DNA from 3 places in the Ensifer sp. SL37 genome. Region 2 is predicted to be linked to each of the others. Evidence: riboswitches for the same ligand, from Rfam matches in the RefSeq annotation. Region 2 holds a riboswitch; each other region holds the start of a gene.
What was found. A riboswitch is a leader RNA that binds a small molecule or an ion and turns the genes downstream of it on or off. The one in region 2 is predicted to bind thiamine pyrophosphate.

Region 1: linked by a shared signal. The riboswitch ahead of thiB (thiamine ABC transporter substrate binding subunit) and the one ahead of thiO (glycine oxidase ThiO) in region 2 are both predicted to bind thiamine pyrophosphate.
Region 3: linked by a shared signal. The riboswitch ahead of thiC (phosphomethylpyrimidine synthase ThiC) and the one ahead of thiO (glycine oxidase ThiO) in region 2 are both predicted to bind thiamine pyrophosphate.

The regions. Positions count from the first base shown of each region.
Region 1 covers NZ_JAPPRN010000006.1:1,622,146-1,625,322, reverse strand. The annotation lists gene OVA00_RS19940 (ABC-F family ATP-binding cassette domain-containing protein) at 1-453, opposite strand, end outside; gene OVA00_RS19935 (thiamine diphosphokinase) at 457-1,107, opposite strand; gene OVA00_RS19930 (GNAT family N-acetyltransferase) at 1,192-1,677, opposite strand; TPP riboswitch at 1,813-1,931, shown strand; gene thiB (thiamine ABC transporter substrate binding subunit) at 1,983-3,011, shown strand; gene thiP (thiamine/thiamine pyrophosphate ABC transporter permease ThiP) at 3,019-3,177, shown strand, end outside.
Region 2 covers NZ_JAPPRN010000001.1:1,068,815-1,071,991, forward strand. The annotation lists gene OVA00_RS04845 (thiazole synthase) at 1-236, opposite strand, end outside; gene thiS (sulfur carrier protein ThiS) at 240-437, opposite strand; gene thiO (glycine oxidase ThiO) at 434-1,405, opposite strand; TPP riboswitch at 1,567-1,687, opposite strand; gene bioB (biotin synthase BioB) at 2,111-3,127, shown strand; gene OVA00_RS04865 (8-amino-7-oxononanoate synthase) at 3,124-3,177, shown strand, end outside.
Region 3 covers NZ_JAPPRN010000001.1:1,210,981-1,214,157, forward strand. The annotation lists gene thiC (phosphomethylpyrimidine synthase ThiC) at 298-2,121, opposite strand; TPP riboswitch at 2,212-2,340, opposite strand; gene OVA00_RS05485 (sigma-54-dependent transcriptional regulator) at 2,438-3,177, opposite strand, start outside.

The sequences.
Region 1 (3,177 bases), on a different contig from region 2:
ATCGAGATGGTTGGTCGGCTCGTCGAGCAGCAGGATATCCGGCTCCGGCGCCATGACACGGGCAAGCGCCGCGCGACGCGCCTCACCGCCCGAAAGGCGCTTCGGGTCTTCCTCGCCGGTCAACCCCAGGTGCTGCAGCAGATAGGCGACGCGATAGGGATCGTCACTCGGGCCGAGTCCTGCCTCGGCATAGGTCTGCACCGTGTCGTAGCCGTCGAAATCCGGCGCCTGGTGCAGATAGCGGATGGTCGCGGAGGGATGGCGGAAGATTTCGCCCGACTGCGCCTCGGCCAGGCCCGCGGCAATCTTCATCAGCGTCGACTTGCCCGAGCCGTTGCGGCCGACCAGACAGATGCGGTCGCCCGGTTCGACTTGAAAATTGGCGCCGGCTAGCAGCGGCGCGCCGCCGAAGGTGAGGAAGATGTCGTCGAGTTTCAGAATGGGAGGCGCCAAGGCTCAGGCTCCGGAAAGATCATAGGGGCGGGCGAGCACAATGGCGCGACCGCTCTGGAGAGTGAAGCGAAGGGGACCCTCCGCAACGTTGGAAACGGTTCGGGACGAGCCGAACGGCAAGGTGAAATCGTCGAGCGGATAGCGCGCATTGACGATCGAAAGACCGGTAAGCTCGGTCAACCCGAGCACCGAGAAGAGGCAGCCCTTGGGTAGGTCGAGGTCGAGCGAGCCGGCCAGCAGCGGATAGGCCTCTTCCTCGCCCGAGGTCATCAACACGGAAAGGCCACGCTCGGCAAGGGCGACGGCATGCAGCAGGTGCATGAAGGCGTGATCGCTGCGGGTACCGCCGAGGGCGCCGGCGAAAATCAGGCGATCGGCTCCACGCGACAGCGCCGCCTCGACCGCGATCTCCCCGTCCGTCGCGGCCTTCGCCGCCGGATAGGGCTCGCGCGAGACGGAGGCGTAGTCCGCAAGAAGGGCTTCCTCGGTCGAGTCGAAATCACCGACCCAGACATCCGGCACGATGCCGAGCAATCGGGCATGGCGCATGCCGCCGTCAGCCGCAATGAAGCGACTTGCGGCCAGCTGGTGAGCCAGCCGGTCGGTCAGCGAAAGGGCGCCGCCAAGCAGAATGGTGAAGGTCGATCGAGCCATGGCAAAGCCCATAGCGCAAAGGACCGCCGAAGGAAAACGAAGAAAACCGTCGAACGAGCGGTTCTCGATATTTTGGTCAGACCATCAATGCCCCTCGGGCACCGGATCGGGAAAAAGCATGCCGGCATAAATGCCGGGGGTCGAATCCGGAATTTCGACGGCGCCGGCCACCCGCTCGTAGAACTTCGCCGGCCCGACGCCGCCGATAATCGCGTAGCCATAGCCGGCCTCGCGCATGGCCGTGAGGCTTGCAAGCAACAGTGCCTCACCGATCCCCTGCCCGCGCATGCTTTCGTCGACGCCGGTCGGACCGAAGAAGCCGAGTGCCGTTACGTCGTGGCAGGAAAAGCCGACGATCTTTTCGTCATGGACAGCGACGTGCATGCGCGTCGGGGTGGAGGAAAAGGCGGCTTCCGCCTCGCCCGCCCATCCGGCACCGAAAGTCTTTTCAATCCAGGAAACGACCAGGCGGCGCTCCGGCGCCATGGCGCGGCGAATGCTGATGCCAAGGCCAAGCTTCGACTGAGGTTCAGCCGGCAGGGCATAAAGTCGAACAAGCATATCGGGCATGACATTTCCTCCTCGCTGCCGTTGTGTAGCGCAGTTGGCGGCATACGCAAACACGAGCCATTGTGCTGGCCAGGCGTCCCCTTGCTTCGCCGTAAACATCGCTTGCCATGGGACCGAGGCAGCGGTAAATCTCTTGCCGCTCTAACGGGGTGCCTCCCGACCGCATTGCGGCCGGAGGCTGAGAGGCGTCAAAACGCCAACCCGCGGAACCTGATCCGGCTCATACCGGCGGAGGGATTAGACGCGATCGGATCGATACGCCCTTTTCCCATGCAACAACGAACTTTGGGAGAGAGGTCCTCGCCATGTCCAATTCATCGCAACTTAAATTCTTTAGCCGGCTAGCCCTTGCGACGGCCGCGAGCCTTGTTTTCTCCGGCGCCGCGACCGCCGCCGACAAGACGCTGACGGTGTACACCTATGAGAGCTTTATCACCGAATGGGGCCCGGGCGCCAAGGTCGCAGAAGCCTTCGAGAAGACCTGCGAATGCAAGGTCAACTATGTCGGCGTGGCCGACGGCGTCGAGCTGCTCACCCGCCTGAAGCTCGAAGGCGAGGCTTCCAAGGCCGACATCGTGCTTGGCCTCGACACCAACCTCGTTGCGGAAGCCAAGGCAACGGGCTTCTTCGCGCCGCACGGCGTCGAGGCAACCGGCGTCACCGTTCCCGGCAACTTCTCCGACGACACGTTCCTGCCCTATGACTACGGCCACTTCGCCGTCGTCTACGACACCGAGACGCTGAAGACGCCGCCGAAGAGCCTGAAGGAGCTGGTAGAAGGCGACCCGTCGCAGAAGATCGTCATCGAGGATCCGCGTACGTCGACGCCGGGCCTCGGCCTCCTGCTCTGGGTCAAGGCCGTCTATGGCGATGAGGCGGGTGCCGCCTGGACGAAGCTGAAGGACCGCGTTCTGACCGTCACCCCCGGCTGGTCGGAAGCCTATGGCCTCTTCACCAAGGGCGAGGCGCCGATGGTGCTGTCCTACACCACGTCGCCGGCCTACCACATGGTCGCGGAAAACACCGAGCGCTATCAGGCCGCTGCCTTCTCCGAAGGGCACTACATCCAGATCGAAGTCGCCGGCATGACCAAGAACGCCAAGGAGCCGGAACTGGCAAAGCAGTTCCTCGCCTTCATGACCGGTCCGGACTTCCAGTCGATCATCCCGACGACGAACTGGATGATGCCGGTCGCAGCGACCAAGGAGCCGCTGCCGGACGCCTTCAATAAGCTGGTCAAGCCGGAAAACACCTTCCTCCTGCCCTCGGAGGACGTCGCCAAGAACCGCAAGGCCTGGATCGACGAATGGCTTGCCGCCATGAGCAAGAACTGAGGCCGGATTGTTCGCACTGCGCGAAAATCGTATGACAGTGGTCGCCGGGGCAGCCTGCCTCGGCGTCTTCGTCCTTTTCGTCGGTCTTGCGATCGTCGCCTTGCTGAGCCAGACGGGCGGCGCGAGCGACGATGCGCTGTTCGACGCCTACATCTGGCGCGTCACC
Region 2 (3,177 bases):
GCCTCTGACACCGAGTGGCAGCCGGCGGTGTTCGGCAGCACGTGCACGCCGAGCGCCCGGATCAGTTCGAAGAAGGCGCCGCCCTGGCGGCCTCCGGCGGTTTCGCGCCGGAGCGAGACCGTGACGATCTCAGTGCCTGACGATCGCACCGCATCTTCCATAACGGCGGGGGAGGGGTAGCGGGCGGTGCCGAGCAGCAACCGTGAGCGCAGGTCCTGTCCATAAAGCGTCAGCATGTCTCAGCCTCCTTTCATCGGCGAGAGAATTTCGATCCGGTCCCTGTCGCTGAGCGCATGACCCGAACGGTCGGCCCGGTGCACCAGTTCGCCGTTGACGGCGGTGGCGAGCCAGTCGCCTTCGAAATCAAGGGCGGCCAGAAGCTCGGCGAGGGTGGTGACGGCGAGGTCGTGATCCTCGCCATTGACGGTCAGTCTCATGCGGCATCTCCCTTCAGGTCCTGCGCAAGCGCGAGGTCGGCTGCTTCCGCCGCCAGGGCCGGCGAAAGCAGGAAGCCATGGCGGTAAAGTCCGTTGATCGTGATGGTCTGCTCGGTGCGCAGGGCGCGCGGCAGGTTGTTGGCGAAGGCGGGGCGGACGCCGGCGCCGGTTTCGACGAGGCGCGCTTCGCCGAAGGCCGGATGCAGCGCATAGGCGGCGTTCAGCAGTTCCATGAGGGAGCGGGCGGTGATCGGTCCGCCGTCATCCGTCTCGATCATCGTCGCCCCGCACATGAAGAGGCCGCCGCCGCGCGGCACGATGTAGAGCGGGATGCGGGGATGAATGAGCCTGACCGGCCGCGACAGTTCCACGTCGCTTGTCTGCAGGTAGAGCATTTCGCCGCGCACGCCCCGCAGGCCCGGCGTTTCGCCGATGCGTGCCGCGCCGGCGCAGTCGGCGACGAGATCGTGGTGGCCATCGTCGCTCGTCTCATCGAGGAAGGTGACGCCGTGATCGACAAGCTTCTGCCGCAACCGGCTCAGCGCCCGGCGCGGGTCGAGATGCGCCTCACCGGGAAAAAACAGCGCCTCGCGGAAACGTCCGGCAAGCGCCGGTTCCAGCCGTTCGATCGCGGCGGCGTCGAGCCATTCGAAGCCGGAGGTGCGTGAGGCAAAGCGCTTGAGTTCGCCCGCATCCCGTGGCGGGGCGACGACAAGCGTGCCGTTTCGGGAAACCTCGCCCGGCAGGGCGTCGTCCCACCAGTCGATGGCGCCGATGCCCTTCGTCAGCACCACCTCTTCGGCGCTCTCGCGTTCGCACCAGGGTGCCAGCATGCCGCCGGCAAACCAGGAGGCCGCGCCGGCAAAGCCTGGTTTTTGCTCGACAACCGTCACCGCGACACCGCGGGCGCTAAGTTCATGCGCCAGACAGAGCCCTGCGACGCCGGCACCTTTGACGAGGATCCGCATGGCTCAGTGTTCCCGCGAGGCGTGGGCGGGCCGTCGTGAGGGAAGCGGGATGGTGTTGGCGGTGTGCATGCCGAGGCTCCGATTGTGGAGACCCAGTTCACGAGCGAAGGAAGGGGAAGGACGCCTTGCCGTTGAATGGTCGCGGGAACGCGACGTTTGCGGCAGCGATGTCTGCACCGTCCCTACGCCAGTATGAACTGGATCAGGTTCAACGGGTCACTGCGCCGCGCAAACCGCATAGCAGAATCTCAGCCCCTTGGCGGGACACCCCTGGTGAATGCTACAAGCTGACCGTTCGGGGCGGTTTTTGTCAAGAGCCAGCATTCGTGTGCGATGTGATCTCATCTGCCGAGAAAATTATCTATAATTTTGCGACGAGAAAGCGGAAGCGTTGGCGGCGTGCTGAGGGGAGGAGTGTCAGGCGGGCAGAGCGGGTCGAAAAATACCGGAGAAGCCCCGCTCGTCCTCGTTTCTCGGGTGCGTTACGCCCGATTTCGGAAATGGGAGATGCGACCGATTGATTGGTGATTGTTGCCCTGTCTCGGCGGTTTCCAGATTCACTCACGGTCAAAATACAACCAGAAGGGTATTTGCTAACACAAACTCTCCACCTGGGTGCTTGCGAACTTTGCTCGTCGATAAAATTATAGATAATATCAGATTCTATCTATTTCGCGTTTGCGATGACCTGGAGGACGAGCCTAAATGCTGGACGGAACCCTATCAACTGGCGCTAATTTTACCCCGGGCGACGCGGGCGAATCCCGCTGGACCCAAGCGGAAGCTGAAAAAATCTATAATTTGCCGTTCAACGATTTGCTCTACCGCGCACACACGGTCCATCGTGCGCAGTTCGATCCCAACGCCATCCAGATGAGCCGGCTGCTCTCGATCAAGACCGGAGGCTGCGCCGAGGATTGCGGCTATTGCAGCCAGTCCGCCCACTATCCGACCGGGCTCAAGGCATCGAAGCTGATGGAGGTCGAGCGTGTGCTTGCCGAGGCGCGACAGGCGCGCGACGGCGGTGCGACGCGCTATTGCATGGGGGCCGCCTGGCGCAGCCCGAAGGACCGCGACATGGACGCGATCGTCGCCATGATCGGCGGTGTGCGGGCGCTTGGCATGGAAACCTGCATGACGCTCGGGATGCTGACGCCGGACCAGTCCGCACGGCTCGCCGAGGCCGGGCTCGACTACTACAACCACAATGTCGATACCTCCGAACGCTTCTACGGCGAGATCATCACCACCCGCAGCTTTGCCGACCGGCTGGAGACGCTCGCGAATGTCCGCGATGCCGGCATCAAGGTCTGCGCCGGTGGCATTCTCGGCATGGGCGAAACCGCCGACGACCGGATCTCCATGCTGGTGACGCTCGCCAATCTGCCGGTGCCGCCCGAAAGCGTGCCGATCAACATGCTGATCCCGATCCCGGGCTCGAAGCTGGCCGATGCAGCGCCCGTCGATCCGATCGATTTCGTCCGCACCATCGCGCTTGCCCGCATCCTGATACCGCTATCGCATGTCCGGCTTTCGGCCGGCCGGACCGACATGAGCGACGAGACGCAGGCGCTCTGTTTCTTCGCCGGCGCCAATTCGATCTTTGTCGGCGAAACCCTGCTGACCGCCGACAATCCCGGCGAGGACCATGATGCGGCGCTCTTCCGACGCCTGGGGTTGAAGCCGATGGCTCCGGCGGCAAGGCAGGATGCGGCCGAATGACCCTGGGTCTGTTTGCGCGCTATGAGAAGACGCTGGAGGGCCTTGATCGC
Region 3 (3,177 bases), 140 kb from region 2:
AGCTATTGGGGGGACGGGCGACACGGAGCGCAAGGTGCGGGCCTCTGGCGGCGGCCACGACATACAGATGATCGCCCTCATCGCTGAGGCGTCGCGAGAGGGACAGAGGACGTTGCATGTTTGTTGATTGAACGGGGTCGTTGGCGCGCCTCCCACCCTCCGTCATGCTCGGCTCAAGCCCAAGCATGACGGAGGAGGAGAGCCTTGGCGATCGCCGCTTCCGCTTCCGAGGCGGGAGGCGCAGCCCTGAGTGAACTGAAGGGGCCGTGACTGGCCCCTTCAACGAGTCTCTGTCGTCTACTCGGCCGCGCCAGCCGCCCCTTCCACCGGCATATAGAGGTCGCCGCCCTCGCGGTATTTCGCGGCCATTGCCTCCAGGCCTTCCTTCTGCGCTTCTGCGCGGATGTCGTGCGAGATCCGCATCGAGCAGAATTTCGGGCCGCACATGGAGCAGAAATGCGCGACCTTGTGCGCTTCCTTCGGCAGTGTCTCGTCGTGGAAGTTACGGGCCGTCTCCGGGTCGAGCGAGAGGTTGAACTGGTCCTCCCAGCGGAATTCGAAGCGCGCGCGCGATAGCGCGTCGTCGCGCACCTGGGCGGCCGGATGGCCCTTGGCGAGATCGGCGGCATGGGCGGCGATCTTGTAGGTGATGACGCCGACCTTGACGTCGTTGCGATCGGGAAGACCCAGATGCTCCTTCGGCGTGACGTAGCAGAGCATGGCGGTGCCGAACCAGCCGATCATCGCCGCGCCGATGCCCGACGTGATGTGGTCGTAGCCGGGCGCAATGTCCGTCGTCAGCGGTCCGAGTGTGTAGAACGGCGCCTCGCCGCAGACGGCGAGTTGCTTGTCCATGTTCTCCTTGATCTTGTGCATCGGCACGTGGCCGGGGCCTTCGATCATCACCTGACAATCCTTGGCCCAGGCGATCTTGGTGAGCTCGCCGAGCGTTTCGAGTTCGGCGAATTGTGCCGCGTCGTTGGCATCGGCGATCGAGCCGGGGCGCAGGCCGTCGCCGAGCGAGAAGGAGACGTCATAGGCGCGGCAGATGTCGCAGATTTCCTCGAAATGCTCGTAAAGGAAGCTCTCGCGATGGTGATGCAGACACCACTTGGCCATGATCGAGCCGCCGCGCGAAACGATGCCGGTGACGCGATCGACGGTGAGCGGGATGTAGTGCAGCCGGACGCCGGCATGGATGGTGAAATAGTCGACGCCCTGTTCAGCCTGCTCGATCAGCGTGTCGCGATAGACTTCCCAGGTGAGGTCCTCGGCAATGCCGTTGACCTTTTCCAGCGCCTGGTAAAGCGGCACGGTGCCGATCGGAACCGGTGAGTTGCGGATGATCCATTCGCGGATGTTGTGGATGTTGCGGCCGGTCGAAAGGTCCATGACGGTGTCGGCGCCCCAGCGCGTCGCCCAGACCATCTTTTCGACCTCTTCCGCCATCGACGAGGTGACGGCGGAGTTGCCGATATTGGCATTGATCTTCACCAGAAAATTACGGCCGATGATCATCGGCTCGGATTCCGGATGGTTGATGTTGGCAGGCAGGATCGCGCGGCCGCTGGCAATTTCCTGGCGCACGAATTCGGGTGTCACGTGATCGGGGATGTGGGCGCCGAAGCTCTCGCCGTCGCGGACTTTCGCACGCGCCGCGTCGCGGCCGAGATTTTCGCGGATCGCCACGAACTCCATTTCCGGCGTGATGATGCCGGCGCGGGCATAGGCAAGCTGGGTCACTGCGCGGCCGCCCGTGGCCTTCAGCGGCGCATGCTGGAACGGGAAGGTCGGTGTCAGCCTGTCGCCGCTCACAAAGCCGTTGTCCTCGGGGCGGACCACGCGTCCCTCATAGGTTTCCACATCGCCGCGGTCGACGATCCAGTTGCGGCGCAGCCGCGGCAGGCCGTCCTCGATGCGGATCTCGGCGTCGTCGGCGGTGTAGGCGCCGGAGGAATCATAGACCGTAACCGGTTGCTCGCCCGACGTCGGGTGGAGCGCAATCTCGCGCATCGGCACGCGGATATCCGGATGAAGCACGCCCGGCTTGCGGATCTTGCGGGAGGCGGGAAGCGGTCCTTGCGTGACCGTGAGGGCTGCGGGTTTGGTGGCAATATTCATGACGAGGCTCCAAGTTTGCAATTGGAGACCCAGTTCTGATGCCGGAAAGATGAAAGACGCTCCGCCAGATGCTGGACGCACGGGATCCTGGCTTCGATATCTGCACCGTCCCTACGCCAGTATGAACTGGATCAGGTTCAACGGGTCACTGCGCCACAGCCGGCAAGCCGGCCATCCAGCAGAATCTCAGCCCCTTGCGGGACCCCCCTGGTGAATGCCTAGATCATAGCCATCGATCGGCCCGGGTCGTCAAGCGTGAATTCGCCTGCCGACAAAGATGCACCTATTGCGTGTGGTGACGGATTCGGGTTTGACGCTAGCGGCCGGCCTTTTCCGGTGCGGCCCGCTCGGCGTAATCGGCACGGTTGATGCCGTGGCGCTGGAGCTTGTCGTAGAATGTCTTGCGCGGAATGCCGAGCGCCTCGATCGTCGCCTTGACGTCGCCGCGCTGAGCCCGCAACACCTCTTTCAGGATCTCCGCCTCGTAGCGTTCGAGCCGTTCCGGGAGCGCAAATCCAGGCTGTTCGGCGGGCGCAATCGGCTGTCCCAGCGGACCTTCGACACCAAGCGCCACGCGTTCTGCAAAGTGCGAGAGCTCGCGCACATTGCCCGGCCAGGCATGCGTCATCAGATGTCTCTGCACGGCCGATGTGACCACAGGCGCGTCGCGCTTGAAGCGCTCGGCCGCCCGGGTCAGGAAGTGCGAGAAGAGCAGCGGGATATCGTCTCGGCGTTCGCGCAGCGGTGGGATCGACAGCGTTACGACATTCAATCTAAAGTAGAGGTCTTCCCGGAAATCGCCGCGCTGCGCCGGGTCGCCAAGATCGATTTTGGCAGCCGCGATGACGCGGATATCGACCGGACGAACGTGGTTGGTGCCAAGCGGCGTGATTTCGCGCGCTTCCAGAACGCGCAGCATCTTCACTTGAGTCGCCGGTGGCATCGCCTCGATCTCGTCGAGGAACAGCGTGCCGCCGCTCGCATGCTCGATCCGGCCGATGCGCTTCTTCAAGGCGCCGGTGAAGGCGCCCTGTTCGTGGCCGAAGAGTTCGCTTT